DNA from 3 places in the Neobacillus sp. NRS-1170 genome. Region 3 is predicted to be linked to each of the others. Evidence: riboswitches for the same ligand, from Rfam matches in the RefSeq annotation. Region 3 holds a riboswitch; each other region holds the start of a gene.
What was found. A riboswitch is a leader RNA that binds a small molecule or an ion and turns the genes downstream of it on or off. The one in region 3 is predicted to bind thiamine pyrophosphate.

Region 1 (10,660 bases), on a different contig from region 3:
GGAAAAATCATAACTATTAATATAGGATAATAGCTCTTTTATCATAGGCTTGCAGCTACCACACGAACCTGACGCCTTTGTGCATGTTTTCACTTGTTCAACAGAGGAAAGACCTTCTTTTTGTACGACCTCGATGATCGCTCCTTTTGTTACACCATTGCAATTGCAAATCAAATCACTGTTGGCCATTGATGTAACTGAATGGCTTTCACCATTGGAAGTTGGAAAAAGGGCAACTTTTTCAACATCCTGTAAATCTTGTTGTTTTAAAATCATTTCTAGTAATTTTCCGCGCTCGCTTGTATCCCCGAACATGACAGCACCAATGATTTTATCACTTTTGAAAACCATCTTTTTATAAACTCCAGCTATCTCATCATAAATTTTAATTGCCTTTGAAGCTGGGGTTTCCTCAAACCGGCCTGCTGAAAATACCTCTACTCCCGAAATTTTCAATTGCGTAGAAAGAACCGATCCTTCATATCCCTTACTAGCAATGCCGCAAATCCGCTTGGCTAACACCCTCCCTTGTTCATATAAAGGCTTCACCAATCCGTAAATTATTCCGCGATGCTCCACACATTCCCCGACAGCGTAGATGTTCGGAATACTCGATTCTAAAAAATCATTAACAAGAATCCCGCGTTTGGTCTCAATCCCGCTATCCTTCGCCAACTGGACATTCGGCCTGACCCCCGCTGCCATGACAATCAAATCGGCTTCTATTTCTGTTCCGTCTTTGAACCGCAATCCTTCAACCCGCCCATCCCCGAGAATCTCCGCTGTCTCTTTTTCCAAAAGAAACATCATCCCTTGCCGTTCCAACTCTGTTTGCAGCATTTTCGCCGCTGTTTGATCCAATTGCCTTTCCATTAAACAACTAAAAAGATGGACCACCTTTACGTCCATACCCAGATTCAACAGCCCCCTTGCTGCTTCTAATCCTAATAGTCCGCCGCCAATTACGACTGCTTTCTTATACCTCTTCGCTGTTTCGATCACGATTTGGCAATCTTCAATTGTCCTAAAAGAAATGACCCCTTCCTTATCAACGCCTGGAATAGGCAGCATAAACGGAGTGGAACCAGTAGCTAAAATAAGCTGGTCATACGGTACCACTCGCTGTTTATCTGTTAAGAGAATCTGTTTGTCGGTATCAATTTTTAGAACCATTTCCCCTAAAAACAGCTTGATATGGTGTCGGTTATACCATTCCCGGCTATTTAAGGTAATGTCGGCTAACGATGTGCTCCCTTGCAAAACAGTCGACAATAAAATCCGATTATAGTTTGGGTGCGGTTCACTGCCAATTACCGTTATATCAAACCGATCGGGATTCAACTTTAAGATTTCCTCCAGACAGCGGATGCCGGCCATTCCATTCCCAATCAAGATTAATTTTTGTTTTACCATTTATAAACCTCCAGACAATCCAATTGTAAGCTGACGCTATGAACTTTCTCCATTATTCCATAAAACGAATGTGCAGAAATTAATTGTGTGATATTTTCTAACAAGAAATTTTCAGAAAAAATTTCTTGTTAGGATACCTTACATGTTTTCTGACAAGAGCAGCGGTGTCCGTCTATGCTAAAAAAAGCAAATGATTGGGAGGTAAGGGAATGAAAAAAACAATTGGTGTTATTTCATTTTTATTTTTGGTGGGAAAAGTGATCTTTTCAAAAAAACAGAATATCGGCTGGTAAGTGAAGCTTTATTAAGTTAGAAAGGGGTAATGAATGATGAAATTTACGGATTTAAAGAAGAGCGGTCATGCACCTTCATTGTTGGCATCATTTTTATACTTTGATGTTAGTTTTATGATTTGGGTCATATTAGGGGCACTAGGAGTCTTTATCACAAAAGATTTTGGTTTATCTCCCTCTCAGAAAGGTCTGATTGTAGCGGTTCCTATCCTCAGCGGCTCCTTTTTCCGTCTTGTCCTTGGCGTCTTAACAGATCGGATTGGACCTCGTAAAACGGCGATTAGCGGAATGCTCGTCACAATTATTCCTCTTGTGTGGGGATGGTTATTTGGACGAACATTACCAGAGCTTTATTCAATCGGAATCCTCCTTGGTGTTGCGGGTGCAAGCTTTGCGGCAGCGATTCCGATGGCGAGCCGTTGGTATCCACCCCAATTACAAGGCTTGGCAATGGGAATAGCAGGTGCGGGTAATAGTGGAACATTATTTGCGACGCTATTCGGTCCGCGAATCGCTGAAAATATTGGCTGGCATAACGTGATGGGATTGGCTATGCTGCCTCTTTTAATCGTTTTTATCCTATATTTCATAATGGCTAAGGATGCTCCTTCCCAGCCGACAGCAAAACCGATTTTTGAATACTTCAAGGTGCTGAAACAACGGGATACCTGGTATTTTTGCTTGCTTTATAGTGTCACCTTTGGTGGATTTGTGGGATTATCCAGTTTTTTAAGTATCTTTTTTGTGGATCAGTACGAGTTATCAATGGTGACCGCAGGAGATTTCGTGACACTGTGTGTGGCTGCAGGCAGCTTTTTCCGGCCAGTTGGCGGATACATAGCCGATCGGATTGGCGGCGGACGTTTACTGACATTCTTATTAATCGGTGTAGCACTATCGATGTTCGGTGTAAGCCAGCTTCCTTCTATTTACCTTGTAACTACCATGTTGTTTATCGGCATGCTTTGCCTTGGGATGGGAAATGGAGCGGTGTTTCAATTGGTGCCGCAGCGGTTTAGGGAAGAGATTGGCATGGTTACCGGTATTGTCGGGGCAGCCGGAGGGATTGGCGGATTTTTTGTACCGAATATTCTTGGTTCCCTTAAACAAATTTCCGGCACCTATTCAACCGGTTTTATCGTGATTGCCGGGATCGGAGTAGCTGCCCTTTTAGTGCTCACACTTGCCCAGCTATCATGGCGCAAGGCATTGTCTCCTAATGAGGCATCTGTCAAAATGTGATCGTCAAAAAAGGTGCCTGACACTCTCCAAAAATAGTGTGTCAGGCACCTTTTCTTTAGTCTCTATCCAGCAAGGACGCCCCAGCAATTCCTGGATGGGTCATTTCATAGGGATCTAGAATTAAATCAAGCTCCTCTTCGGTCAACACTTGATATTTTAAACATAAATCACGAATCGATGTTCCATTTAGAATCGCCTCTCTGGCTATTCTTGCTGCCGCTTCGTATCCTAGATGCGGATTCACGGCGGTAATCACCCCGGCGCTCTTTTCAACATACTCCTTTAAGCGCTCTTCATTTGCTTTAATTCCTTTTAAACAATGTTCCGTAAAGGCGCGGAAGGCATTATTCATGATGCTGATAGACTGCAGCAGGTTGAAAACCAAAACCGGCTCCATGACATTCAATTCAAGCTGACCAGCTTCTGAGGCAAGGCAAATCGTATGATCATTTCCGATAACCTGGAATGCTACTTGGTTAATCACTTCCGGCATAACTGGATTCACTTTTCCTGGCATGATGGAAGATCCCGGCTGGCGGGCAGGTAAACTAATTTCCGCCAATCCCGCCCGAGGGCCCGATGCCATAAGGCGCAGGTCGTTAGCGATTTTAGACATATTCATCATACATACTTTTAAAGCTGCAGAAACTTCTGTGTAGGCATCGGTATTCTGTGTCGCATCCACAAGATGCTCCGCTCCAACTAGCGGCAGCCCGCTGATTTCGGCAAGATATTTTACCACATGTTCTATATAACGGGGATCGGCATTTAATCCAGTGCCAACAGCGGTTGCCCCCATATTCAATTCATATAAATGCTGACGAGACTGCTTAATTCGTTTGATGTCACGCTCAATGACTCGGGCATAGGCTTCAAATTCTTGTCCGAGACGGATTGGCACAGCATCTTGAAGATGTGTCCGTCCCATTTTGATAACATGATTGAATTCTTGAGCCTTTTGTTGAAAAGCACTATGCATCACGTTCATGGTTTCCAGCAATTTTTCAAGAAGGTTTAACACGGCGATATGAATGGCAGTCGGAAACGCATCGTTTGTCGATTGTGACATGTTCACATGGGTGTTCGGGCTGCAATGATAGTAGTCCCCTTTTTCTTTGCCCATTAATTCGATGGCACGGTTTGCAATGACCTCATTTACATTCATATTAATCGATGTCCCTGCACCGCCTTGAATCGGGTCGACAATGATTTGGTCATGCAGCTTGCCATTCATTAATTCTTCAGCCGCCATAACGATTTTCTCGCCAATGCCGGAATAAAGCTGTTTAACGTCCATATTTGCCAGTGCAGCCGCTTTTTTCACCATCGCCATCGCGATAATTAATTCTCCATGAATCCGGTAGCCCGTTATCGGGAAATTTTCAACGGCCCTAAGAGTTTGAACACCGTAATAGGCATTGGCCGGCACTTCCTTTGTTCCTAAAAAATCCTTCTCCATTCGTACATTTTCATTGGTCATATTCATGGTGGTCATAGTATCTCTCCTCAATTTTAAATAACATTATTCTTCTTTATCAGAATTGATTGTTAAATCCCCTGCTAGAGGAGTTTCAATGATTTTCTTTACCTCGTCTAATCCATCCGATTGTCCAAGAGCCCACATGAGTTTTGCAACAATTGCTTCTGTGTTCATATCCCCTGATAAAATAACGTTATGCTGCGCTACCTTCCTGCCGACTTCATAGAGTAGCAAATCTTCCCCTTCTTCAAGGCATTGGGTCGTAATGACGACCGCAACACCCGCCTCGGTCAGCTCTTGGATTTTTGAAAGAAGGTTCCGTCCTTCAAACGGCAATCCTCCGTTACCAAAACTTTCTATTATGATCCCTTTATATAACCCTTTTAAATTATCAAAAATCTCCGGTTTAATTCCGGGATATAATTTCATTAGAAATACGTCGGTGCATAAACGAGTGTTTACAGAAAGCTTTTCCGTGGCTGGTGCTGGTTTCCACTGATATTTCACTTCCTTGTCATTCACAAATGCAACATAAGGGTGATTCACACTTTCAAAAGCATCATAACTTTTTGTTCTCATTTTAACTGCTCTTGTTCCGAGAATGACTCGGCCGTCAAAAACGATAAAGACTCCTCCAATTGTTTCACAGGCAAACCGGATGGCGTCGGCGACATTTTTTTTCGCATCTGTTTTTTTGAAGCTGATTGGAACTTGTGAACCTGTTAAAACAACCGGCTTATCAAGTCCTTGGAGCATATAAGAAAGAGCAGCAGATGTATAAGCTAACGTATCAGTTCCATGTGTAATGACAAAACCGTCATATTCTTGATACTGATTATGGATAGCTTGGGCCATTTCCACCCAATGCTCTGGCTGCATATTGGTGCTATCAATATTCATTAAGATTTTACTATCAATTTTAATATCAGAGGAAGTAATCTTGCAATAATGAAGCAATTCCTCAGCGGATAGACCTGGAACGAGTCCTTCATTTCCTTCTACGGATGCAATGGTTCCTCCGGTGGCTAGCAATAAAATTTTCTTCAAATGTATCAGCTCCATTGAGTGAAAAAATAGTCATTATTCGCGTATTGCGTATCTATACTTTTCATTATAGAACTTAATTAGGATAAATCAATAGTTTGTACTCGATACGCGTACATTTTTCTATTCGAGTCTATCATTCTATGCTATAATGTGAACAATATTATCAAAATGGAGTTGGAGACGAATGCTGGATCGTTTGACCGAATTAAGAAAGGAACGAAAATGGTCGCTGCAGGAAACCGCTGATCAATTAGGAATCGCTAAAAGCACTTATGCTGGTTATGAGTCAGGATACCGGGAACCTTCCTTACTCTCATTAACACAAATAGCGGAATTATTTGATAAGTCAGTTGATTATTTGTTAGGGAGAACAGATGAGTTGCATCGGATGCAGTCAACAGTTGAAATCACAACTGCCATATATCCCCTATCCCCTTCTCTTTTGATAGATGGGGAACCATTAACGGCAGACGAAACAATCGACTTTGTCGCCTTTATACGTTCAAAAAGAGAATTAAAATTAGAAAAAGGCCCAACATGAAAATGTTGAGCCTTTTTCTAATTACTCCATTAATAATAGGTGCTTTCAGCGAACCCACACTTCTGACATTTTCTCATTCCAGGGGTTTCCCAAAAAATATGTCTACATCGGCACTGAATGGATTCTATTCTACCTTTTAAAAAATGAATTTTTTGGTATAAATCATCAATTTCTTCTATTAATCTTTTTACTTCATAGGAAGAAGTATTATCGGTATAATTTTGACCCATTGATGAGAAACTCCTCCGCTTTTTTCTTCATACCTGCATACCTTTCATCTTCCTTTGCCATACCTCGAATATCATGGGAAATTTTCATCGAACAGAACTTTGGACCACACATGGAACAAAAATGAGCTGTTTTGGCCCCTTCAGCAGGGAGCGTTTCATCATGGTATTCTCTTGCACGTTCTGGATCCAATGAAAGGTTGAATTGGTCTTCCCATCTGAATTCGAAACGAGCTTTCGATAAGGCATTGTCTCTCAATTGCGCCCCTGGATGACCTTTGGCCAGATCAGCAGCATGTGCCGCAATTTTATAAGCAATAACACCATCACGAACGTCATTCTTATTGGGTAAGCCAAGATGTTCCTTTGGTGTTACATAGCAAAGCATGGCGGTTCCAAACCAGCCAATCATCGCGGCGCCAATGGCGGAAGTAATATGGTCGTAACCTGGTGCAATATCGGTTGTTAAGGGCCCAAGCGTATAAAAAGGAGCTTCTCTACAAATTTCCATTTGCTTTTCCACATTTTCCTTAATCATATGCATCGGAACATGTCCAGGGCCTTCAATCATGACCTGGACATCATGCTTCCAGGCAATTTCCGTCAATTCCCCTAAAGCTTCAAGCTCTGCAAATTGCGCTTCATCATTGGCATCGGCAATGCTGCCAGGGCGAAGTCCATCTCCCAATGAAACCGAAATATCATACTTCTTTAAAATTTCACAAATTTCTTCAAAATGGGTGTAAAGAAAATTTTCCTGATGGTGGGCCAGACACCACTGCGCCATAATCGAACCCCCACGGGATACAATACCTGTCGTCCGTTTCGCTGTCAAAGGGATAAAACGTAACAACACACCAGCATGAATCGTAAAATAATCGACCCCTTGTTCCGCTTGTTCAACCAAGGTATCGCGATAAACTTCCCAGGTTAGATTCTCAGCAATTCCGTTCACCTTTTCAAGGGCTTGATATATCGGCACCGTTCCTACTGGGATAGGGGCATTGCGAATAATCCACTCTCTTGTTGTGTGTATATTTTTTCCAGTGGATAAATCCATGATTGTATCAGCTCCCCAGCGAGCAGCCCACGTCATTTTTTCAACCTCTTCTTCAATCGAGGAAGAAACAGCTGAATTTCCAATATTGGCATTGATTTTCACATGGAAATTTCGTCCAATAATCATCGGTTCACTTTCAGGGTGATTTATATTGGCTGGAATAATTGCTCTCCCGCGGGCAACTTCATCCCTGACGAATGCAGGCTCTACATTTTCACGAATCGCGATAAACTCCATCTCTGGAGTGATGATCCCTTTTTTCGCATAATGCATTTGGGTAACATTATGGCCTTTTTTGGCACGCAAAGGTGATTTGTTTATGTTAGGAAACCATTCAAGATTGGCCCGCTCGTCTGCATCACGGTAGCCATTATCTCGTGGCATTATCTCTCTTCCCGCATAGTTTTCAACATCATTGCGTTCATAAATCCATTTTTTGCGAAGTGCCTGAAGCCCTTTCCTGATATCAATTTGATGGTTCGGGTCTGTATAAGGCCCACTTGTATCATAAACTCGAACAGGTGCATTTTCCTCTTCACCATAAGTTGTAACCGTTCGTGTCAACTGAATTTCTCTCATCGGGACTTTAATGTCAGGTCTTGATCCTTCAAGATAAACTTTTCTGCTTCCTGTAAATGGTGATTGTATTCCGATGTTTACATTTACTTCCTTTTGCATTGTAACTTCCTCCTAAAAATGATAGATTTTGCAATCTAGAAGTTACAGCATAGTCCATTACATGTTAAGTCCATAGACAGACATATAAATAGATGACAATAAAAAAAGGCTCTGTTGGAAAACAGAACCTGATTAATCGTCAAAAAGTAGCGGCGCATAATCGAAAAACGAAAATGACACCTTCAAAACTACTTCCCTACGCTGGTATGATCCAGATCAGGTTCAAAGGGTCAAAGGATTTTATGCATCCTTCTCTCAGTCCGAGCCATCGGACCCCCCTAGTAGAACAAACAACAATATATTGTTATGTAACTTACATATAATTAATAACATAATTCTAACTATTAATAAAGCTTTTTACATCACTCAACCAATAAATTATTCCATTCATACGAATAAACCCTTCGTTTAATACAAATACTCTTGTAGTAAAAAACGAAAGGAGGTTACTCATGATGGATGCACAACGCGCACAGGAAATATGTAATTCACCGCAAATGGAAAACGTGACCTATAACGGTACACGCATTTATATTGAGCATGTAGATCAACAAAGTGGAAAAGCAACCATTCATCCGCTAGACGAACCAAGCAATAAACAAAGTGTTTCTGTTACAAACCTAGTAGAACGATGATGAAACGAAAAGCAGTAAAGAACGTTTACTGCTTTTTCATTTTTAGTTAAAGCCTCTTATCTCTTCATTCAGCATGACGGCAACAGAAATGAAAATGATGATACTACTAAAAAGAATAAAAGTGAAGATTTCTCCCATCCCTTCTGCTAACCAGCCAGTTATCAGATATCCTAAAGGTAAAAGAGCAAATGAACCTAACATATCTAAGCTCGCGACTCTCCCAAATTTTTCTTCTGGGACAAGTTCTTGAAGACTCGTTTCCCAAATCAAACCGAATAACATAATTCCGGCACCTTCCATAAACATACACAACATTAAAATCGGAACACTCGAGATAAATGGCATCATTAACAATGCTGCTCCACTTAATGCAACTCCCCCATAAGCAAGCAACCCTCTTTTTTTCCATTCTTTTCTTAAACCAAAAATGATCCCACACAAAATAGCCCCTGCCCCGGACGAAGAAAGAACAAGACCAAATACAACTGGTTCAAACTCATAATAAATATTTACAAGCCATGGTATTAACACCCTAATGATGCCGCCTGAAAAAATATTTATTAAGGAGAATGCTAGAATCGTAATCCATAACCAGGGCTTTTCTTTAAGGACCACAATCCCTTCCAAAAAATCCTGTTTGATTGAATTTTTCTCACTTTGAATTTCTTTTATTTTTTGAAAGGATAACGTCCGAAGGCTAAATAAAAAGATTAATGAAATAATGTAAGTAACGGCATCAATTCCAAATCCCCAGCCTGAAGATAAGGAAGATACAATCAATCCTCCAATAATCGGTCCTGATATTCTTAACACCTGCATACTGACTTGAGTTAAAGAATTGGCGGCGTTTCGAATATCCTCTGTAAAAACCTTCGCTCGTACAGCTGAATAGGCTGGCTGAAAAAAACTATCCATCATGCCCATAACAAACATGATCATAAAAAGGACGGTCATATTTAACTGCCCCATAAATGCGATCACAGCTAAAATCATCATGAAGATAAAACGGACAATATCCACGATAAACATAATTTTTACTTTATTCATTTTATCAACCATGACGCCTGAAAACGGAAGCATCACGACAAATGGGGTCATATAAACCGCCATCACAGACCCCATCATTGCTGTCGAATGTGACACTTGAAGAACAACGATAGGAAGAATCACATTTGTAATCGAGCTCCCTAATAAAGAAAAAATTTGCCCAAAAAGCAAAGCCGTAAAATGCTTAGATTTTTTAAAAAGTTGAAAATATGTAAACCATTGATTCATCTGCTTCGTTTGTAACACCTCGAATGATTCCTCTCCTTATGGTTTTTACATTCTTTTTTCTTTTTATTATCTGATTAAATAATGCTAAAGAAAAGGATATTCTATTATTTTTTTCGTGCTATCTGTAATAAATAGGATACAAGCACACACACTGCTCATTCCTCTGGGTTTTGGTCTTGTATCATACTCTATCATTTGCCTATTTTCTCTTAATCTAAAAAAAAAAAGGCTAATTTATTAGGACAACGTCATTCCGTGACACATATACATGCAGTGTTAATATAAATCATTAAATTTACAGGGGGAAAACTTAGTATGCATAAAGACATCATGAAATACTTTATTGGGAAAGTTATAAAGGTCAATCGAGGCGGTTCTGAATCCAGAATTGGGAAGTTAATGGATGCCAGTGACGATTATCTAGCCCTATTTACGGAAGCCGACGGACTCGTCTATTACAATACCCAACATATAAAGAGCTTTACCGATAACATGAAGGGCGAAATGGAATTTAACATCGTGGTCCCAAATGATATTCAATATAAAAAAGCAGATAATTTCTATAGCTTAATGGAATCATTGAAATTTCAATGGGTCAGTATAAATCGCGGGGGCCCGGAGAAGATTGAAGGTGTTTTAAGTGATATCCATCCAGATTACGTGTCTTTAATTAATAAAGAGGAAATTGTCCGCCTTTCGATGTTCCATATCCAAAATATTAGCTATGGCCTTAAAATTGAAAATGCCCAAAATGAACAATCGAATAACC
Region 2 (10,660 bases), on a different contig from region 3:
ACCTTATCATGGATTTCATAATGTTTGAGAACATCTGAAACAAACAAGACCTGCTCTGGCAATTGGACCAACTCGCCATTCAATAATACCTTCATGTTTAACCTCCCTAACCCACTGTTACTTTATGTCGTTCTAGTTGAAATGCTGAGAGAAGACTCTCATCTAGCAATCTGCCTGACAATAGATCAGCTACTAGTTTCCCTGTAATCGGACTTAATAAAATCCCATTTCGAAAATGCCCTGAGGCAACAAACAGACCCTTCCAGTTGGGATGCTCACCAAGGTAAGGAAGTCCATCGGCAGTTTGCGGCCTAATTCCCGACCACACCCGCTCCCACGCTGCCTTCTTGATCTGAGGAACAAGTTGAGAGGCTCTTTCTATTAATGTAGTAATTCCTTCTGGCGTTACCTTGTTATCAAAAGTATGTTCAATCATGGTAGCCCCAATATAAATTTCCCCATTTCGTTTTGGGACCAGGTAACAGCGTTTATCGGAAAAAATCGTCGTGTTGATGATCGGTTTATCCGTTTTTATCGAAAAGCACTCACCTTTCACAGGGTAAACACTAATATCCAGCCCAGATTCACGCATTAATTTCGCCGCCCAAGCCCCAGTTGCTACGACCACTTGCTCGCTATGTATGATGCCTTTGGTGGTTTTAACCCCTTTCACCTGTCCATTTTCAAAAATAAACGAAAGGACCTCCGTGTTTTCACGTATTTCCGCCCCAAAATAGACTGCCGCTTTGGCAAACGCATCGGTTAACTTTGCTGGCTGCACATGCCCATCGTTAGGGAGAAACATCGCTCCGACTACATTTGGCGAAAGGGAAGGTTCCATTTCTTGTAATTCCTTTGCATCCAGCCATTTAATTTTTGGATCCCATTTCCTTTGAAAGGCAACCTGTTTTTTTACTTCGTTTGCTATTTCTTCGGTTTCAGCAATTTTGAACATCCCTTTATTCACATACTCGATATCGATTCCTGAATATTCATATAACTCACTTGTGATTGCAGAAAACATCGCCTGACTTTTTAAAGCCAACTGGAATAAAGGACCGTCTTGTTCAATCTCCGCTTGTGCTGCCAGCATTCCGGCAGCCGCACTTGACGCTTGGCAAGCCAATTGATCTTTCTCAATGATGATTGCTTTTCTTCCCATTTTTGATAGTTGATAGGCAATGGAGGTCCCATTAATTCCTCCACCAATTATGGCAACATCAAATGAATTTTCCACTTTAACCCTCCTCTAATGCATGAACGTAAGTTTTAACAGCGGATAATGGATCGGGCGCTTCTAAAACTCCTGACATGACTGCAATCCCCTTTACCCCTGCCTGAAGTACCTGCCCCGTATTCTCTGGGGTTATGCCTCCGATAGCAATAACAGGAATGGATAGTTGTGTTAGCCTCGATAATTCTTCAAACCCTTTTGGGGTCTTACCCGGTTTTGACTGTGAAGGGAAAACATGACCGTATAGGAGGTAATCAGCACCCTTCTCTTTTGCTTTTTCTCCTTCCTCGTAGGAGTGAATGGAACTCCCTAACACAAGTTGAGGAAAATTTTCTTTTACAAGGTCTGCATCTAAACTATGAAAGGCTAATTGAACTCCCCTGACCCTTGTTACGAAGGCAACATCGACCCGATCATTAATAATGATCTTAGATAGGGGTATGTTTTTCTTTGTTAAAAGTTCAACTGCGTGAAAAAGCTCCCTAGCTGATCTTTGTTTCTCTCGTAAGTGAATCGCCGTTACATATGGGTGAATATCCATTACAATTTCACATAATTGCTCGATCGGCATTTTTCCATTGGAGATAATATGGAACTCTTTCCCATTAAAACTAGTGAAAATACAAGTCCCTCCTTTGAGAAGATTCCGCTTATCTATGAAATAAAGTGAAAAACAAAAAACCACTTCCAAATGTTTAAGGAAGTGGTCGAAAATTTGAATAGAAACGATGGTTCTTCAAATATCCAGTTTTCCACTTCCCTACGCTGGTATTACCCAGATCAGGTTCATAGAGTCCCGAAGTAACACTTCAATCTCAGCCCTTTAAAAAGGCACCTCTAGCGGAATTGCTTGAAATATTAATTTGTAATGTTAACCTTTAAGGATAATGTTAACACTTCTGTTAGAAAAGTTAAATAACTTTTTTATACTAAGGGAACCTTCATTTAACTTATATTTAGTTTACTATGCTTTCTGCTAATTAAATTTCTTTCCTATCTTATTATTGGTAACTTCGATTTTCCCGGGCAAAACAAAAAGATACTCAATCAAGTTTTCTAATAAGTCCATTATTAACGATGTTGTCTCGTAATCCATTTCCGTTTCCAATTCAAGCATCCGATGAAGGGAACCCTCAGTTGCCAATAAATGGCTAAGGGATTGAATAGGCTTTGCCAAATCCACATGATTCGGCAGGATTTCAAGCTGTTGAGACAAAGGCTGAGCCTTACTTTTATCCCCGAGAAAATGCTTTAGGATACTTTCAATCACACGTTTTGACATAACGGCAGTAGCTGAATTTTCTCTAGCTTCATAAACATTTATTGCTGAACGGTAGGCCCTGATCAGATCCTTGGGTATATTGGGTAGACTTTCTATTTGATTTACCGGATGTTTGGAAGCTTGAAGGTCATAAATAAAAGTATCAGCATTTTCGCCTTGTTCATCTATACCTTCCTTAGTCATTATGACGAATACTGCTGATTTTTTACATAATGGACAACTACTCTCAGTTACCATGCCATGCTTACTGCTCTGGTAGTTTGCATTAAGCATAAATTCAGTGGTTTTTCTGCATTCCGGGCATTCGTACTGAATATTCTTTGGTATCTTTAGATTCCCATACTTTATGTAAGAAATGACGGAGCCTGGATTTATCCTTCTCATTCGTTATGCCTCCCGAATTTCATTTATGCATACTACCAGTGTGTCTCCTTTTACTACATTACCAATTAGATTTCATTCCTATAGTTTTTTCATCCATTAGGATTTCCATTCCAAGAACTAATTAAATAATTCCTTTCATATATGTTATTCTCATGGATTCATTTTCCAAAAATGAATCAGATAATATAAAAAGTGAGTGCATAAAAACACTCACCTGCAGAAAAAAATAATAGCACTTATTAATAGTTAAATAATTAGTTAGAACGTTCACCAAGCCAGTCACCAATAGTTGGGTAAGTTATTTTTGTAGCTTGGCTGCCAAATGTAATGGACGTATGACCAACAGGTAAATTTTTAAACTGTTTATCTTTACTAGAAATAGCGTCCATCAAGGCTTCTACCATATGCGGCTGGGCAATTAGATCAGATTTACCTGCCAAATTTAGTACATTAGCAGTGATATTGTTCAGATGGACCTTACGACCGCGGACAACCAGTTCCCCTTTAATCAGTTTGTTTTTTTGATAAAAATCTCTTATCCACTGGCGATATGCTTCACCTGGAAATGGAATTCCATCATTCAACCATTTTTGCAGTAGTTTAAAGTTTTTTACAAATTTCTCGTTATCAGCACGATCGACAAGACTTACAAATGGTCCAAAGAAATTTCCCATTGGTTTAATCAATTTGTTTCCAAAGTCAATCATTTCAGGAGGAATCACACCTAGAGTATCTACTACTTTATCAATATTAAAATATTTTTCATTCAGCATTGCCCCGTAAGAGCCTGAATTCTCGAAATCAAAAGGACTTGTCATAAAAATTAGATTACGAATCGGTAATTCAGGGTAAAGTGCTGCAAATATAGACGTCATCGTACCGCCCATGCAATATCCAAGGATGGACAATTCGTCTGCTTTTGATGTTTTTAAGACTTTTTTAACCGCTCTTGGTATATAGTCAACGATAAAATCATCAAGTTTCATATTTCGATCTTCGTAACCTGGGGTCCCCCATTCAAGGAGATAGACATCAAACCCATTATTAACTAAATATTCAACTAGACTTCCACCCTTAGTTAAATCCAATACATATGGTTTATTTATTAGTGCATAAATCAAGAGTAATGGTATTTTATGCTTTTTCGGTTTTTCGGAAAGATAACGATATAGTTTCGTTTTATTTTTAGTCCAAACCACTTCTTTCGGAGTAGGACCTACTTCTGGTTCTGGGTCAATGGTTAACACTTGGGTTGCCTTGATGACACGTTTTATTTGCTGTCCGTACTCTTGAGGGAATAAATCAAAAAGCATTTCCCATTCTTTTTCGGCCATTATACTCAAGTTGTACACTCCTTCCTTAGTTTAGTAATTTTTTTGCTATGTACTTAGCCATCCACCTACATAACTATTACATGTAAAGTCCGCCATTAATATTTAGCTGTTGACCAGTAATATAGTCACCATCTTTACATAAAAAAGAAACGCCACGTGCTACTTCTTCCGGTTTTCCTAACCGTTTTTGTGGTACCTTTTCCACAATTCCAGCTAGCACTTTTTCAGGAATCGCTTGAACCATTTCGGTTCCGATAAATCCTGGGCAAATCGCATTAACTGTTACATTCGTTTTCGCTAGTTCTAGAGCTAGTGATTTTGTGTAGCCAATAAGTCCGGCTTTTGCTGCCGCATAATTGGTCTGGCCAAAACCTCCAGCTTGTCCTATTATCGAGGAAATGTTGATTATACGGCCTGCATCTGATTCAAGAAGGTACGGCAGGGAAGCAGATGTTGTGTTGTAAACACTATTTAAATTAACATCAATTACCCTTCTCCAATCCTCTGAACTTAGTTTTTTGAATGTGCTATCTCTCGTAATTCCTGCATTGTTAATTAAAATATCTAATCGTCCAAAATGATCGATTGTTTGTTGTACGAGATAGGCTGCTTCCTCACTATTTGAAACATCCGCACGAACTGCATAAGCTTCGCCACCGATTTCGTATATATCAGCGACCATTTTTTCAGCCAACTCTTCACGAGTCACATAATTAAGAACAACTTTCACACCATTTTTCGCCAGTTCCTTGGAAATAGCTGAACCAATTCCTCTGCTCCCACCTGTCACAATAGCTACTTTTCCCTTTAAATCTGTCATTATTTCTCACCCCATATATTATTTTTTTGTATTTGAATTATTTTGTGGCATTTAATAAAGAAAGAATTTGATTAAGTTTTTTATCCAAGTTCTTCATTTCACGTTTTAAATCCGTTAATTCGTGTTGAAACGATACCAGATTTTCGTTGCTTTCCAGTTTCTCTTCAAGCAATTCTTCTAAACTATCAACTTTTGCATCGACATTAACAATCTGTGACGACACATTCGAAAGGTCCTTTCGAGATGGTACATTAACAAGTTCTAAATACTTTTCTGTTGTTTCATCCATCAATTTTTTAAATTGTAGATTCATGTCCAAAATTTGCCCTATACCCTGGGAAGGAAAAGACTCCATTATTTTTTCATCATAAAAATTACTGGTCTGATTATAAAGATCCTTCCAAACTTCAAATAAGTTAAAATCTCTGCTCATTTTTTTCCTCCTTGCAATTTTGTCGACGTTTTTATCGTACTATCATCCTTGAAACATTTAAAGAACAAACATTAAAAACATTCAAAAAATATTATTGCATTTTACGACATTTTTCTACCTTCTATGTAAATTACACCTATAGGAATTTTTCAATTATCCCTAAAAGTCAATAACGGCAATGGTTTCACAGGTGGATTCTTCTTTCGTTTGATTTTCCTCTGTTCTAATTTTGTTATCTAATGAATAATATTTGTAGCAAATCGCGATTATATTATTAGGAAAACAGTTCCAAATTCACAGGTTTTTGGTCTCTTCTTTTTCAACAATTGTCGACAAATCTATGATTTTTTTCGATTGTTTTTGTTCACAAAATAGACAAAATTTCTGACTGCATTTTTTCTCTTCATGAATTCTAGGTGATTGAAAGAAATCTAAAAAGAGGTGGAAATTTTGAGGTTTATAGAAAAAGTCGTTTTAATTACCGGCGGGGCACAAGGAATTGGAAAAGAAACGGCAAAAAAATTTCTAAAAGAAGGAGCGAGTGTTGTTATATGTGATTATGATGAATCTGCCGGCAAGGAAGCATTAGGAGAATTGAATGATGAAAAAGTAAATTTCTATAAAGTTAATGTAACAGAAAGCTCCCAGATTGAAGAAATGGTGCGATTAATTGTTCAAAAATACGGTAAAATTGACATTTTAATTAACAATGCCGGAATTACCCTGGACGGATTTCTCACAAAGATGGAGGATTCAGATTGGGAAAAAGTTATTTCTGTCAACCTAACGGGTGTTTTTAAATGCACAAAAGCTGTAGCTCCTATCATGCTAAAACAAGGGTCGGGTGTTATTCTTAACGCTTCTTCAGTTGTCGGTATCTATGGAAACATTGGGCAAACAAATTATGCTGCTACAAAGGCCGGCGTAATCGGACTAACAAAAAGTTGGGGGAAGGAGTTTGGACCTAAAGGGATCAGAGTCAATGCAGTAGCACCTGGATTCATAGAAACAGGCATGACCGCAGCAGTCCCAGAAAAGGTACTAAATTTAATGAAAGAAAAAACTCCTCTTAAAAGGCTTGGTAAGCCTGAAGATATTGCAGCGGCCTATCTATTTTTAGCTTCAGACGATGCAAAGTATATTAACGGAACTATTTTAAGTGTAGATGGAGGTTTGGTTATTTAGATACGATCGCTTCTTTTAACTGTCTTCACTTCTACTATAAAAAATAGAAGCACAAACCATGGACTTGGTTTGTGCTTCTATTCTTGGTATGTTTGTGATCCTAACTAAACTCCATAAGAACCGTCCCTGTGGAATCTTTTACATCCCAACCTCCTCAGCTGCATACAACTCAAACGGATTAGCTGTGTTTGATTGTCTGGCTAATTTTTCAATGATGAGACGGTAACCTCTGCCATATTCGTCTTGCCGGTTTAGGAGTTGTTGTTTGAGCAAGTTAGCGTAAGGGATTTCTCCCAGATGGGTCATCATGTGTACTTCGACCCATGAGGCAAATCCTTCAATCTCTTCATGCGTTAGCTTCTCCACCTCTAAATTTTCAAACTGCCAAATATGGGTCAGTTCGTGGGCTAAAGTAGCGAGCGTATAGATTTTCGGCGACCCATTTTCTACCAAAACTTTAAGCTTTCCATGAACATCCATGCTTGCTTTACCCGTTAAACGAGGCTGCCCCGCTTCTGGAATAAAAGGTAAGCCGCTTATTTTGTGTATCTCTGCTGCACTTAGTACCGACAGCTCTATATCTGCTGGCAAAGGTACTAGAAATAATTCAGTGAATAATTGGCGAACTTGGTTATAGAGAGGCTCAACCTGTAATACATCGTCAATGGCCGTCTCATTACAGGTAAAACATCTTTGCCTGCCATCATCGAGTTGATGAACTTGAGTGGATGAAAACACATTTCCACAGAACATGCATTGAGTAACCCCGCCACTCATTTTCATGTTGTCACTATCTTGTAAACGGCCGAGATATTCTGTTCGTACTTCCCGCAGTTTTTTCCTTGTTAACAGCTCATCGATCATTAAATAGGTTTCACGTAAGGCAAGTTCTGTTGGGTACCTGTCATAACCAAAATGAAGGTAATCACTATTACCGTTACTTTCATTTGATAACCAATACAAATAGTCATTCAGAATATCAAAGATATGTTCCCAATTATCGCGAATCGCTTCTAAAATTCCAAGGTGGACAGGAGAATCCTCTATCATGTATATGATAATCTGCCCCTCGTCTTCTGTCTCACCATCCATCCGTAAGGAAGGTGTAATTAGTTGTAACTTTTTAGATATGGTGTCTGTCTCATCAAAAAATGATCCTTCTAATCGGGTACAGACCTTCACAAAATGATGTGTTTCCGGAAATAAGGACAAAAACAACTCATTTAACAATAATGCGAGCGTAAATTTAATTTGAGCCGGGTTTTGAATGGTTCCCTCTTTTGAACGAATCGCCATTCTTAGTAGATGGCCGTTCTTATACTCCCTTGTAATCTCCTCTTCTTGATGGAAGGTATGAACCTTCATTGATTTTAAATTCAACATTTGACTTAACTCCACATAGCCAAATGTGTGAACTCTGACATCCGCCTGCATCTCTCGAATGCTGACCTCCACCCGGTCAAATGAAATGGTTTTATTTTCATAGAAGCCTGCATCTTTCAACTTACGTAGTTGATATTCCATTCTAGGACGGTAATATTTCTGCTCAAATAGCGGTTCAAAGCTGACTTCCACAACTCCATGCTCCAGATCGGCCTTTTGGATTTTGTAAAGTTCGCCATTAAAGGAATGAAATTGGCCCGGCAGATATTGTTGATAGAAATGCCCTTCAAAAATCTCCGAAATGCACTTGTTGTTATGCCTTATCTCAATAAAACCTAACCCTTTTGGTAAAATCTTTTCCTTAGCTGTAGACGGAATCCGAAATTGATTCTGCCTTACAAAATCCCTTTTTGTGCGGTCGAACTTTATTAACTCTCTAGATTCGATATTCAATCGGTAGGCCAATTTAGGTCCAAAAGCGATCGAGAACAACTCGTGAACACCTTCTACCACCGAGCGGTAGGAATTTATTTTCGCCTTACTTAAGTAATTCTCTATTTCTTCCTCGTTCAGGTAAAAATGACATAATCGCTCTAATAGGTAAAAGGCAAGGCTCCAAACCGATTGGGATAAGCGTGGAGCCAAAGGAGCAATCGTTCGATTGGTGCTCATATAAAACTCCAACTGGTTTGCTAAATAATCCCGAATTAAATAGGGCGGGGATACGATATGCACAAAGGAAGCCATTTTGCCGGCACCTTTCCACATATTCAAACGATCCACTAAATTGTAGTGATGGTCTCGAATGAGTAGAAAGGAGAAATCATCACTCGGAATGGATAGATTTCGATCATGGATTTGCATCCTTTTTAAAAAATGGTCCAATGTATCTAAATCAAACCCAAGCTCAAATAACGCCGACTTCGCATCCATGATTTCCTGTATGCTTTCTTTCACTGTGGTCTTCCGCTGATGGATGAAGTGAACGGGTTCAATATTTGCCTTTATAGCTGGCAGGGATAATACCACTTCCGCTTCTAACTGTCGGTGCGACATCTTCGGAAGGATGGTTTGCTGAAATACATGTTCTCCTTCTTTTTTCCAAACCATATAGAGTAAATTTTGACTTATGCTTGAGGAGGCGACGAGATCTCTTGGCTCGCATTGCAAGACTGTACGGATGGCAGGCTCTAATCCTTCATACCACTCTGTTAGGATGATATACTGCGGTTTTCTGCCAATTAGCTCCCTTACATTCGAGTTAAACGCATGCAGAATGGTGGAATAGGCTGGAATCAGCTTTTCCGCCTGCAATATCATAATGCCTTCCAAAATCTTTGTTTTTTCTAATTGGCTTAAGTATTGCAAAAATCGGTTCTCCTGCAAAATATCAGGCGAAACAACTAAAACATCGGAATTGATGTTTTGCTCGAGGGCATCTAAAAAAGTGCTTACCTTCCATACTTGATCGATCCCGGCCACTTCGCTAATTCCATTCGTTACCCATTCCACAGCTTCCTCAGCAGCATGTTGGCTATGGGCGATAATCAAGATCTTCTTATTTTTCGTCAACAAATGATACAAAGCCGGAAAAAAATAGGAAGAGAAATCCTCGTAGATGACATCCTCAATCAACACATCATGTTCTTGGATGATTTCTAACATCATCCTCGTATAACTCTCATCGATGATCAGATTTCTTTTCTTTATTCCTTCACAAATGGTATTCATAATCAATTGATGCTCTGGATCTGACGAGAGATTCTCATAGGAAAAATGATTGGTTCGATGAGGAAAAAGCTTATTTTCTGTGATGATCCCATCTGCCAGCAAGCGGTCTTCCCATAAATCCTTGTATTGGTTAAATAACTCCTCATAGGTGGCAAGCCTTATTGAGATGGCATCGTGCCCCTCAATGAAGCCTTCACTATAAGCAGCCTTTCGCCCATTTAAGAACCAGGCAATCTCCATCAACAGAACAATGGAGATAATCGGATATTTAGGCAAATACTGAATCAACGATAAATGATATACACTGGCAATTATAAGGAGCACCAGTAAAACGAATGGGAAAATACTAGCATATTTGAAAAACCATGAAAGGTACGTCCATTCTTTTTTCAAAAGGATCTGTCCCCGGCTTTTGATATACACCAGCGAAACAGTTCCCGGCACAAATAGCTTCGTTTTGGTTCTATTTACGAGATCTTCCGGATAGAAGATGGCTTTGGCTTTTTTCGGAAGTGTGTCGATCCAGCTTAGCCAGCGGTACGTTTTTGTCTTTGTTCCAGGTGAATTAAAAGACAGCCTCCCCACCATTCTCCAACACCATTTTACAAACAGAAACACAACCAAAAACGATAGATTGATTACCAGCGAGATATACGGTATGAAACTGGGCATCTGTTCATCCAGGAATTTTTCGTAAAAACGAGTGAGACTATCATCGAATAAAAGTAAAGGTATGGAAGTGAATAGGGCTGCGGCCGGGAGCAAAAGTTGTTTATATCGCTGTTCCTGAGATAAATTTGCTGTATAAATGAGGATGAAACTGATCACAAAGACGACTAGACTTCCTAACAATAATGCAAGTAAGTTCATAGTT
Region 3 (10,660 bases):
CATTTAACTCACCGAAAGCATCCTGTGCCTCCATAAAGCGTGTGTGAATTCTCTTACCATAAATCTGCATCAGGATTGCCATAACCGGCAAGGGAATAATGGCCGCTAACGTTAGCTCCCAGCTAATAAATAACCCCATTGTCAACAATAAGGTCAGCATCCAAACACTGGAATCAACCAGCGTTAAAATACCGAATCCAGCGGTAATCGAAATTGCTTTTAAATCATTAGTTGCTCGGGCCATTAAGTCTCCTGTTCGATTCTTTTCATAAAAAGATGGCGTCATCTTTAATAGGTGATGCACAAACCGTGAACGAAGCTTTCTTTCAACAAGGAAGGCGCCGCCAAACAATTTGTACATCCATACATAAGTGATTCCGTAGGATGCAAGCATGATCAATAAAAGAACACCTAAATATTGAAAGATTTTATTTTTACTCATCTCCCCAAGATGAATATTATCAATAGCCATACCAATCAATTTTGGCGGCAGCACATCTAATATTCCTACCAAAATTAATAAACTAACCGCAATAACATATCTCTGCCAGTTTTCTTTGAAAAACCAGCTTAATTTTTTTAATACCGAAAACATGATGTTCCTCCCCCTTTGTTTTACTATCCGCCTTCTATCTCTTCAGCTAAATGAATAAGTCTAACCTCAACAATTAGTAACATCACATGTTCCTCCCCCTTTTTAGGTAAAATGATAAAAAAAGAGACATACCGCTGTATTAGTGCGATATGCCTCTGCAAAAATGAGACAAAAAAACACACATTACGCATCAATAAAGAACGCAACCTGTGTTTTGTCATTTATTTAATGTACATCAAAAAGGAGTTAAAGAGAATTCTCTTTTGGACAGGTTGCTTTTAAATATTCAGTTTTAAAATTAACTTTTCTTATTCTAATCATGGCGCAACCCTCCATTTCCTATTTTTTCTTCCTTTGTTAGATTATCACCAGTTGATATGAAAGTCAATTCCCATTTTTCAGAATTATTCTGCCCTAACCGCCGTTCCATAAGCGATTAATTCTGATGCCCCTTGCATGACCGAACTAGATTGTAATCTCATGGCGATGATGGCATCTGCCCCTAACTGCCTGGCTTCTTCTGCCATCCTCTCAATCGCCTTTTGTCTCGCTTCATTTAACATATCTGTATATTCCTTTATTTCTCCGCCTACAATGGTCTTTAGCCCAGCCAATAAGTCCTTGCCAATATGCTTGGATTGGACTGTACTTCCCTTGACTAAACCAAGCACTTCTTTTATTTCCCTGCCCGGCAGGTAATCAGTCGTAACAATCATCATAATTTGAATTCGCCTCACTTCTTCTCTTTTTACGAAAAATTTTTCTCACAAAAATCAAATAAAACAATGTCGGCATTGGCGCTTGAATAAGGCCGACAATTCCCCAAAGCCAATAATTATGATTATGTTTACGGGCATCTAAAAATAAATATATGCTTTGCACTAACAAAATAGCAGCCACTAAGATGATGACGGTTAATGAATACTCTCCTTTCATCCGTCATTCACCTTCTTCATTAAACGTGTTCCACTATAAAATGCAATAAAAACGGTCGTGGCAATCTGTAAAAATATAAAAACTGCCGGCATTTGAAATAAGGAAATCATAATCCCGCACAAAATGATTATCGCTACTATTAAAAAGATAGCAAAATCTCTAATGAGTTTTTTCCTAATTCGCTGTTTTTCCGCTAAAACCATTTGTTGAAACCATTGTAGGTCTGGTGAATAGACTGGGAATTGTTCTATTTTGTTTAAACCTTCTTGCATCTCAGAAATAGCTAAAATGTCCTGATTATTTTGTTGATCGCTGTCCAAAACGATGACTTTCTGTTTCTTCACTTAGGTTCAGCTCCTTTCTGACTGACTTGATTCCATTATGAACTCTTGATTTCACCGTTCCAGGAGATATTTTCAGCCATTCGCCTATTTCTTCGTAAGAGTAACCATAATAATGCTTTAATATTATGGGAATACGGACGTCCTCAGGCAGTCTCCCGAGTGCCTCCAGAGCGTCGTTCCAGTCTTCATTTCTGCTTTCGAAATGCCACTTCAGCTTCCGGTAAATTTCCTCTTGTCCCTGCCAGTTTTTTTCTCTTTTTTTCTTTCGGCACTGATCAATATATGTATTTGTCGCAATAGAAATAAGCCATGTAGAAAATTTGCTTTGCCCATTATATAGGTGAATCTTTTGAATACATTTCGCCATTGTCTCTTGTGCTAATTCTTCAGCTGTATCGGGATTCATTGTAATTTTTATTAAATATTTTACAAGGAATGGATAATGTTCTTTAAACAACATGGCAAACGCAAGATGGTCCCCATTTTTAGCATTTTTTATTAATGCATCCATTTAGCAATAGCCCTCTCCTTCCCCCATATTCCTTGTTTTTTCTCTCTTTATTTATGACGAATAAAACTAACTTTCGTTCATTCTAAATTTATTTTACAATTAAACATTGAAAAAAAAAAAGACACGGATTGCTCCGTGCCCTTAATCACCTTTTCCATGTCCCTTATTTTTTCCTTTCTTATCCCACTTGTCTATTTGCTTGTTCCATTTATCTTCCCATTTTTGAATTTCATTATTAAATTCCTCTTGAAAATTAAATCGTTTTTTTTCTTCCAAAACGGAAATATGCGTCACATTAAATTTTTGTTTTGGTTTATTTTTTAATGCTGCCGACATTACTTCACGAAATATAACAGCAGAACCTGTTTTACTGGTGGGAGTGATATAATGATCCGCATCTGTTTTATCATAACCGACCCAGATAGCTCCCACGAGCTGCGGTGTATAGCCGACAAACCACTGGTCTTTCAGACCATTAATTCCTTTGATCGGTACTTGGGTGGAGCCTGTTTTTCCTGCCGTTTCGCGGCCAGGGATTTTGGCGGCTTTTCCTGTACCCTGTTCCACAACACCGAGCAGCATTGTTGTCATATCATCCGTCACTGCTTTTGTCGTAACTCTCTCCTTTTTGACTTTCCATTCGGCAACCACATTGCCATTTGCATCGACGATTTTTTTGATCACATGCGCCTTCACTTCGACACCGTTATTCGGAAATACGGAAAAAGCTTCTGCCATGTCTAGGGGAGAGACTCCTTTATGCAAGCCTCCAAGGGCAACCGATAAATTCCGGTCCGCTTTATCCAGGGAAATGCCGAATCGTTTAACTGAATCCAGCCCCTTTTCAATTCCGATTTCATTTAAAAGCCATACTGCTGATACATTTTTCGATTCCTTAACCGCCTCATACATCGGGACTTCTCCCATATATTGATGATCGTAATTACTAGGCTGATAATTTCCAAATTTCATCGGTTCATCCTTTAGCATATCCGTGATTTTCCAACCCTCTTCTAGCGCAGGGGTATAGACAGCTAATGGCTTAAATGAGGAACCGGGCTGTGCTTTTAATTGGGACGCCCGGTTGTAGCCTCTAAAAGTGTGTTCTCCTCTTCCTCCTGCAAGGGCTCTGACCCCGCCTGTTTTCGGGTCTACTAAGACCCCGCCGCTTTGAACTAGACGGTCTTTTCCTTTTGGAAATAAACTGTTATTTTGATAGGTTGATTCCATTACCGATTGCATATGGGGGTCAAGCTCTGTATAAATTTGATAGCCTCCAGTAAGCAGATCATCTTGCGATAACCCATACTGATGAATTGCTTCGTCTAATACCTGATCAACATAATAAGGGAATTTACCGCGGAACGGATCGCCGCCCTTATCATCTAAAACCACTTTTTCCAGTTTGGCTTTTTCATATTGTTCATTTGTAATATAGCCTTGATTTTTCATTTGCAGTAGTACAAGATTTCGCCTGTTAATTGCTTTTTGCATATGGTCATATGGATTCAGGGCAGATGGAGCCTTAATTAATCCGGCTAGTAGAGCGGATTCACTAATCGAAAGCTCCTTTGCCTCTTTGGCAAAATATTTGCCTGCTGCTTGCTTAATCCCATATGCCCCATTTCCAAAATAAATTTGGTTTAGATACATTTGCAGAATTTCTTGTTTCGAATATTCTCGCTCAACCGCCAATGCTAAAAAGATCTCTTCCATTTTTCTTTTAAGCGTTTTTTCAGATGTAAGGATAGTATTTTTCGTCAATTGCTGTGTGATAGTGCTGCCGCCTTCCACCATCCCTCCTTCCTTTAGGTCACGGAAAAGCGCCCTTGAGGTACCAATTAAATCAACACCTTCATGTTGATAAAATCGATGATCCTCGATGGCAATTACGGCATTCTTCATTGATTCAGGGATTTCCTTAATTGGAACCCCTTCATTTTTATTCGCCGAAACCTTGCTCGCTATTTTCCCGTTTACATCATAAAAAACCGTTGGCTGGGGTAGTTCATTTTTAAGTCCAGTTATATTGGCATTCTTGGAAAAAAAATAAATAGCGCCAAAGAAGCCTAAAATGATAACTAAGCCGATTAATACCAAGATTTGAACTCCATGCCATTTTTTCAAATTTTTCATAGATGCCTCCTATTTCGAAGAGAAAAAAAAGACAGGAGAACCCTATCTTATGTTTAGATATTATTCACTTTTCGTCAGCTCTTTAAAACGCTGTTTCGATAGCTTCTCATCAAAGCTGCTAAAAATCCGATAATTGCCTTCGTCCAGTATCCTAAAATGTTTACTGAGGATATTTTGTTGGAGAATAAATCCGCTTTTCTTAGATATTGCTCTCCACCAGATCCGGCCGCCCAATGTTTTCGTTTTGCGGTAATCAATTCCTTCTCGAGCTACCGTTTCCAATACCTCAAGTGGCTCATTACCAAATAAAAATTGTACTGTTTCCGTTTCCCGGAAAAGAGCACAAATAGCAACGACTGTTGACCAGTTAGCAAGGACTCTTCCTTTTTCAATTTGAACAAGTGTTTTCTTTGATACACCAATGATTTCAGCCATTCTATCCTGGGTATAGCCTGCTTCAGTCCGAATCAAGCGAAGCTTTTCAGACACTTTCAATATGATTTCATCTCTGGTCATTTAAAGCCCTTCCTTCAATAGCTTATGGTGTAATTTTACACAAGTTCCTGGAATCATTCAAATTTTATCATAAAAAAACTGCTATCAATTCTTTGATAGCAGTCAGATTGTCTAGAAAGGGGATTTGTCTTTGCTAACTGGCCTGTTGATTTACCTAAAGAATTATAATTCTTCCGAATTGCCACACTGGCTTGAACACGAATTTTTTAAATCACAGGCGGCACATTTGCCTTTTTTCGATTTATTGATAAAGTTCATCATTGCCCATGCAGCATATCCAAAAATGGCAGCACCGATAACAATACTGGCAATCATCATATTCACCTCTTTAAATAATCATCCAAGACCAAGCAGTTTTCCACCCTGATATATGATTATCGACAAAATGTAGGCAATTGCTAATGCATAACCCATTGAAAAAGCTGTCCATTTTTTAGAACCGGTTTCTTTATATATCGTTGCAGTAGTAGCTAAGCAAGGGATATACAAAAGTATAAACACCATAAAACTATAGGCGGAGAGCGGCATGTAATAATGGGATAGTAGTCCTTGCAGGCTGTTGTCCTTAGGCACAAAATAGATAATATTCATGGTTGAAATAATGGCCTCTTTAGCTAGGAAGCCTGTAATTAAGGATGCAGCAGCCTGCCATGTACCAAAACCAATTGGCGCGAGCACAGGGGCAAGGATGCCTCCAATGGCTGCTAGGAAGCTGTTATCCATGTTTACATTTAAACCGTTCGGTCCTGCATAGGATAATAACCAGATAAACACTGAACCAGCAAAAATAAAGGTACCAGCCTTTCTCACAAACCCTTTCCCTTTATCCCATGTACTTCTCCATAATGATTGAAATTGAGGCAAACGGTAAGGAGGCAGTTCAATGACAAAAAGGGAAGTTTCTGATTTTAACAGCCTGGAAGAAAATATTTTTGCTAAGATCAAAGCGACAACAATTCCAAGTATATATAAGCTTAGTACAATGAGTGCTTTATGGGCAGCAAAGAATGCCCCGACAAATAAGGCATAAACGGGCAAGCGTGCCGAACAGGACATTAAGGGGGTCAGCAAAATCGTTAACAGCCGTTCCCTTGGTGTTTCAATGGTCCTTGCCGCCATTATTCCGGGAACATTACAGCCAAAGCCAATCATCATTGGAATAAAAGCTTTTCCATTCAAACCTACTGCTTCCATTATTCGATCCATTACTAGGGCAACACGAGCCATATATCCTGAATCTTCTAATAAGGAAATGAAGAAGAACAAGATAAAAATTTGCGGTACAAAGACAAGTACCCCGCCAACACCTGCTACTAAGCCTTCAATGATGAGTGCATGAATAAATTCAGAAGCATGTATAGCTGTCAATATTTTTTCAAAACCGGCCGTAATAGGTCCTGTTAAAAGAGCTTCTAAGCCATCTGACAACGGTGTTCCAAGCCAATCAAATGTAAGCATAAACATTAAATACATAAGGAACAAAAAGATCGGCATCCCTATATACCGATTCGTGACGATGCTATCTATTTTTTCTGAAAGCGGAATAACCGAATCACTTTTTATCGCAACTTCTGCGATAATTTTATCAATAACTTCTTTTCTCTTTAAATAAATGAAATTAGCCAAAGACTTGGTGCCATAGTGTTGTTGTAACTTCAATTCCAAGTTAGCAGCTATGACACTGATTTTTTGTGAGTCACTTATTCTATTTAGATAATTTTTAACGTATTCATTTCCCTCTAAGAATTGAATTGCCAGCCATCTTAGTGAATGTTCTGTTTTACCCGTGATTTCATAGGACAATGCCAAAATCGCCTCTTCAACCTCATTCCCATAATGAACAAGATTCCTATTTATGGGGATGATAGAATTCGTGGAAATGACATCTACAAGCTTATCGCAGCCCTTCCCGCTTCGAGCGACTGCAGGAACAACAGGAACGCCGAGTATTTTAGCCAGCTTTGATGCATCAATGTGAATTCCGCGTTTATTTGCGACATCTATCATATTTAGTCCGATAAGAGCAGGCTTTTCAAATTCCAGCAATTGCAAAGTCAAATGCAAATTGCGCTCTAATTGAGAAGCATCGAGAATATTTAGCAAGCGATCCACTGATTCATTTAAAAAGAATGACGTTACAACCCCTTCATCCTTTGAAAGCGGATTTAGAGTATACACACCAGGCAAGTCAATTAATCTGCCAATATTATTTTTAAATACTCCTACTTTCTTTTCAACTGTTACACCGCTCCAGTTGCCAACATACTCATAGGAACCTGTTAGATTATTAAACAGCGAGGTTTTCCCAGTATTGGGGTTTCCAATTAGAGCAATTTCCATTATATTCTCACCACTTCTATTTGAATTGCTTCTTTCCTCCGGATTCCAATACACTGGCCGCAGGATTCTATCATAATAGGACCGCCAAAGGGCATTACACACTTCACGCAAACTTCTGATCCTTCAGTAATTCCTAAATCTAGCAATCGTCTTTGTACGAGGTGACCCACATGTGAAATGTCAATAATTTTTCCTTTATCCCCTGCTTTTAATAAACCAAACATGTATTTTCACCCTATCTATGTTAATTGAGAATGATTCTCTTTCTTTATAAGGTAATTTTATCATTTAGTTAAGGTATTTAGCCTATTCAACTTGTGACAAAAAAGCGAAAAAAAAAAGCCGCGAGGCTTTTCTTTTGTTAAAACTTATTTTTCCCGGACTAGCATTCTCTTTGGCATTGCTCCAATAACAAGAATGACAATGATGGCACTAATCACAAAGCTAGGAAGCATATATGTCCCATTATAAAGCAGGGAATAAATCATAACCGGCTGGCCCTTTGGGGCATACTCTCCAAAGAAAACGAACCCTGAAACGAAATGGCATAGATAACGAAGCAAGCTCCCAATGAAAGCACCAAATATTACATAGCTAATCCATTTACCTTTTTTCCCTTCATTAAGCATTTTGCTTATCTGACGGGCAAAAATGCCCGCAAAGCCTACCACTGTAAAAGCTATAAAGTAATCAATAATTCCTTGAATAATTGTATATACTTGCGCAAAACCAAGAATGAACTGTAATAATCCTAATAAAAATCCGGTTAAAAGGCCGCCTTTCATTCCCCAGCGGAAGGCCATTAGGAAAATCGGTACCATTGCGATTGAAACCGATCCTCCCTGCGGCCAGATTTTAAACGAAAGAATATTTCCCACATAATCCAATAAATACGCGAGCGCAGTAAAAACAGCAACCTCGGTAATAAATAAAGTATTATTTCTTTTAGTCATTTCAATTTCTCCCTCCATTTTGGTAAACAAAAAAAAGCAATGCAAGACATAAGGATTGTCTGCATTGCTAATCTATCTGGCAAACCACATCCCTACGCTAGTGTTAACTAACAGGTTCATAGGGTCAGAACTCAACCGTTCACTCTCAGCCGCCATTTGCAGCTCCCCCTGTGGAACTATACAATTAATTCTTTATGAATATACTACTATTCCAAATCGAATACAAGGGTAAATTTAAACTATTTTTAAAAGAAGATTTTTGTGACAAATTAACTATGTAAATATTAGGAAAATAATTTTAACATGTTTTTAAGAGGGTTTTTTGTCATTATCAGCGAATTATGATGGTAAGGCGTAATGTGTTTCGGGAGGGACAATATGTTTAAAAATGATCAAACAGATTTAATTGCTTTCTTTGATAAACATAAAGATCAATTGCTTCTTGATTGGGAAAATTCATATATTATTTCTAAAGAAGACCCATATATAGAAAAAATAAGCGAAAATGGCAAAGCACTTTTTCATGTTATCTTAAATATGCATAAGTTGACCGAAGAGGAGCTTTTGTTAGTAATCGAAAAGATTGCAAAAGAAATATCGGAAGAAAGAGTAATTGCCAATATTAACATTGGGGATTTTGTTTATAATGTAAATCTTGGCAGAACGATTATGTACAGTTATTTAAGCAAAACGGGGATATCATGGGGAGAAATGCAAGAATCGATCAATCGGATTAATTTCTGTTTTGACAAGTTTTTATACTATGCAGTTTCTAATTATACAGAAGCAAAAAACAAAATCATCGAGGAAAAGACTATGTTCATCGACTCAACCCATCAGGATCGACTAACCCTTTTGGGTCAAATGACATCCAGCTTTATTCATGAATTTAGAAACCCGCTCACATCTGTTCAAGGATTTATCCAATTGCTTAAAGCTGATTTTCCAAATATGAGATATCTTGATATTATTTCAAGTGAATTAGATCAGTTAAATTTTAGAATCTCTCAGTTTCTGTTATTATCCAAGAAAGAATTGATTGGGAAGGAAAAGGATTACTTTAAACTAAATAAATTGATAGACGAAGTTTTGAACTTTCTCTACCCTAGCATACTTGATGGCAAAGTTAAAATAATCAAAGAGTTGTGTGAGGAAATAACGCTGCACGGTTATGCTGATGAAATTAGACAGGTTTTTATCAATATTATATTTAATGCAATTGATGTTTTAAATCATCATGCGAATCCCCATCCAACAATAGAAATTAACAGTACTTTAGAAGACAACAAACACATTATTATTACCATTTCAAATAATGGTCCTGCGATTCCAACTGAATTGCAAAAAACAATTTTTGAACCGTTCTTCACGACGAAAAAACTTGGTACTGGTCTAGGTCTATTCGTTTGTAAAGAAATTATTGAAAAACACAAAGGGAAATTAACCTGTAATTCCACACCGAATAAAACCACCTTCTCCATACATTTACCGATTGCATTAAGTTTGGAATCTGAACATTTAATAAATGATAGAAACTAATCCCACTTAATAAAAAGGCGGGATTTTTTTTATCTAGGAAATTTCTTCCGACTTCCCTCTATCTTGCATAGGATATAGGAAAAAATTTAAGCAGGAGAAAAGTCCAATGTTTACATTAAAAGTTGATAATGAAATTGAGCTTCAATTGTTCGAGAGGCACCATGCCTCAAAGCTTTTTCAACTAGTTGAGGACAATCGTAATCATTTGCGGAAGTGGCTGCCCTGGGTAGACAGCATGACTTCTCCCTATCAATTTGAGACGATTATTCCTGTTTGGCTTAATCAATTCGCAGATAGTACCGGATTTAATGTTGGGATTCTTTATAAAGGAGTACTTGTCGGCTCGATTGGCTTACACCAAATGGATTGGCATAATAGCATGACCAGTATTGGCTATTATCTTGCAAAAAATGCGGAAGGCCATGGGGTTATGACCCGAGCTGTTCAAGCATTACTTAACTATGCCTTTTTTCAATTGGGGTTAAATCGAGTAGAAATCCGCTGTGGAGTGAAAAATAAGAAAAGCCGAGCGATACCGGAAAGATTAGGATTTGTGAAGGAAGGTTTAATTAGAGATGGCGAACATTTAAATGGTCACTTCCATGACCTAATCGTTTATAGCATGCTAGCTCGTGAATGGAATGGTTCTGGGAACATTAATAAGAACCTTTAAAGCTGCTTTTATTAGCAGTTTTTTTGTTATGCTGGCTTTTTTTGCTTTTTAACGCCTATTTTGAAATAATAATGAAAAAATGAGGATTTTAAGTGAGGTGGCATACCTTACGAATGG

Region 1: linked by a shared signal. The riboswitch ahead of thiC (phosphomethylpyrimidine synthase ThiC) and the one ahead of thiT (energy-coupled thiamine transporter ThiT) in region 3 are both predicted to bind thiamine pyrophosphate.
Region 2: linked by a shared signal. The riboswitch ahead of ACIFOT_RS00205 (thiamine phosphate synthase) and the one ahead of thiT (energy-coupled thiamine transporter ThiT) in region 3 are both predicted to bind thiamine pyrophosphate.

Annotation. Positions count from the first base shown of each region.
Region 1 covers NZ_JBITPF010000014.1:249,353-260,012, reverse strand. The annotation lists gene nirB (nitrite reductase large subunit NirB) at 1-1,413, opposite strand, end outside; gene ACIFOT_RS06840 (nitrate/nitrite transporter) at 1,743-2,948, shown strand; gene aspA (aspartate ammonia-lyase) at 3,004-4,434, opposite strand; gene ACIFOT_RS06830 (asparaginase) at 4,471-5,475, opposite strand; gene ACIFOT_RS06825 (helix-turn-helix domain-containing protein) at 5,660-6,016, shown strand; gene thiC (phosphomethylpyrimidine synthase ThiC) at 6,224-7,981, opposite strand; TPP riboswitch at 8,158-8,271, opposite strand; gene ACIFOT_RS06815 (small acid-soluble spore protein H) at 8,437-8,616, shown strand; gene ACIFOT_RS06810 (MFS transporter) at 8,659-9,909, opposite strand; gene ACIFOT_RS06805 (hypothetical protein) at 10,207-10,660, shown strand, end outside.
Region 2 covers NZ_JBITPF010000003.1:42,415-53,074, reverse strand. The annotation lists gene thiS (sulfur carrier protein ThiS) at 1-95, opposite strand, end outside; gene thiO (glycine oxidase ThiO) at 107-1,237, opposite strand; gene ACIFOT_RS00205 (thiamine phosphate synthase) at 1,239-1,823, opposite strand; TPP riboswitch at 1,975-2,083, opposite strand; gene ACIFOT_RS00200 (hypothetical protein) at 2,211-2,900, opposite strand; gene phaC (class III poly(R)-hydroxyalkanoic acid synthase subunit PhaC) at 3,155-4,234, opposite strand; gene phbB (acetoacetyl-CoA reductase) at 4,311-5,054, opposite strand; gene ACIFOT_RS00185 (hypothetical protein) at 5,092-5,487, opposite strand; gene fabG (3-oxoacyl-ACP reductase FabG) at 5,938-6,672, shown strand; gene ACIFOT_RS00175 (hypothetical protein) at 6,811-10,656, opposite strand; gene ACIFOT_RS00170 (hypothetical protein) at 10,653-10,660, opposite strand, start outside.
Region 3 covers NZ_JBITPF010000036.1:44,167-54,826, reverse strand. The annotation lists gene ACIFOT_RS16230 (ABC transporter ATP-binding protein) at 1-595, opposite strand, end outside; gene ACIFOT_RS16225 (YbjQ family protein) at 1,000-1,314, opposite strand; gene ACIFOT_RS16220 (sigma-Y antisigma factor component) at 1,295-1,531, opposite strand; gene ACIFOT_RS16215 (YxlC family protein) at 1,528-1,875, opposite strand; gene sigY (RNA polymerase sigma factor SigY) at 1,829-2,386, opposite strand; gene ACIFOT_RS16205 (transglycosylase domain-containing protein) at 2,528-4,522, opposite strand; gene ACIFOT_RS16200 (helix-turn-helix transcriptional regulator) at 4,583-5,038, opposite strand; gene ACIFOT_RS16195 (FeoB-associated Cys-rich membrane protein) at 5,201-5,353, opposite strand; gene feoB (ferrous iron transport protein B) at 5,375-7,378, opposite strand; gene ACIFOT_RS16185 (FeoA family protein) at 7,378-7,602, opposite strand; gene thiT (energy-coupled thiamine transporter ThiT) at 7,747-8,331, opposite strand; TPP riboswitch at 8,404-8,510, opposite strand; gene ACIFOT_RS16175 (histidine kinase N-terminal domain-containing protein) at 8,710-9,870, shown strand; gene ACIFOT_RS16170 (GNAT family N-acetyltransferase) at 9,977-10,543, shown strand.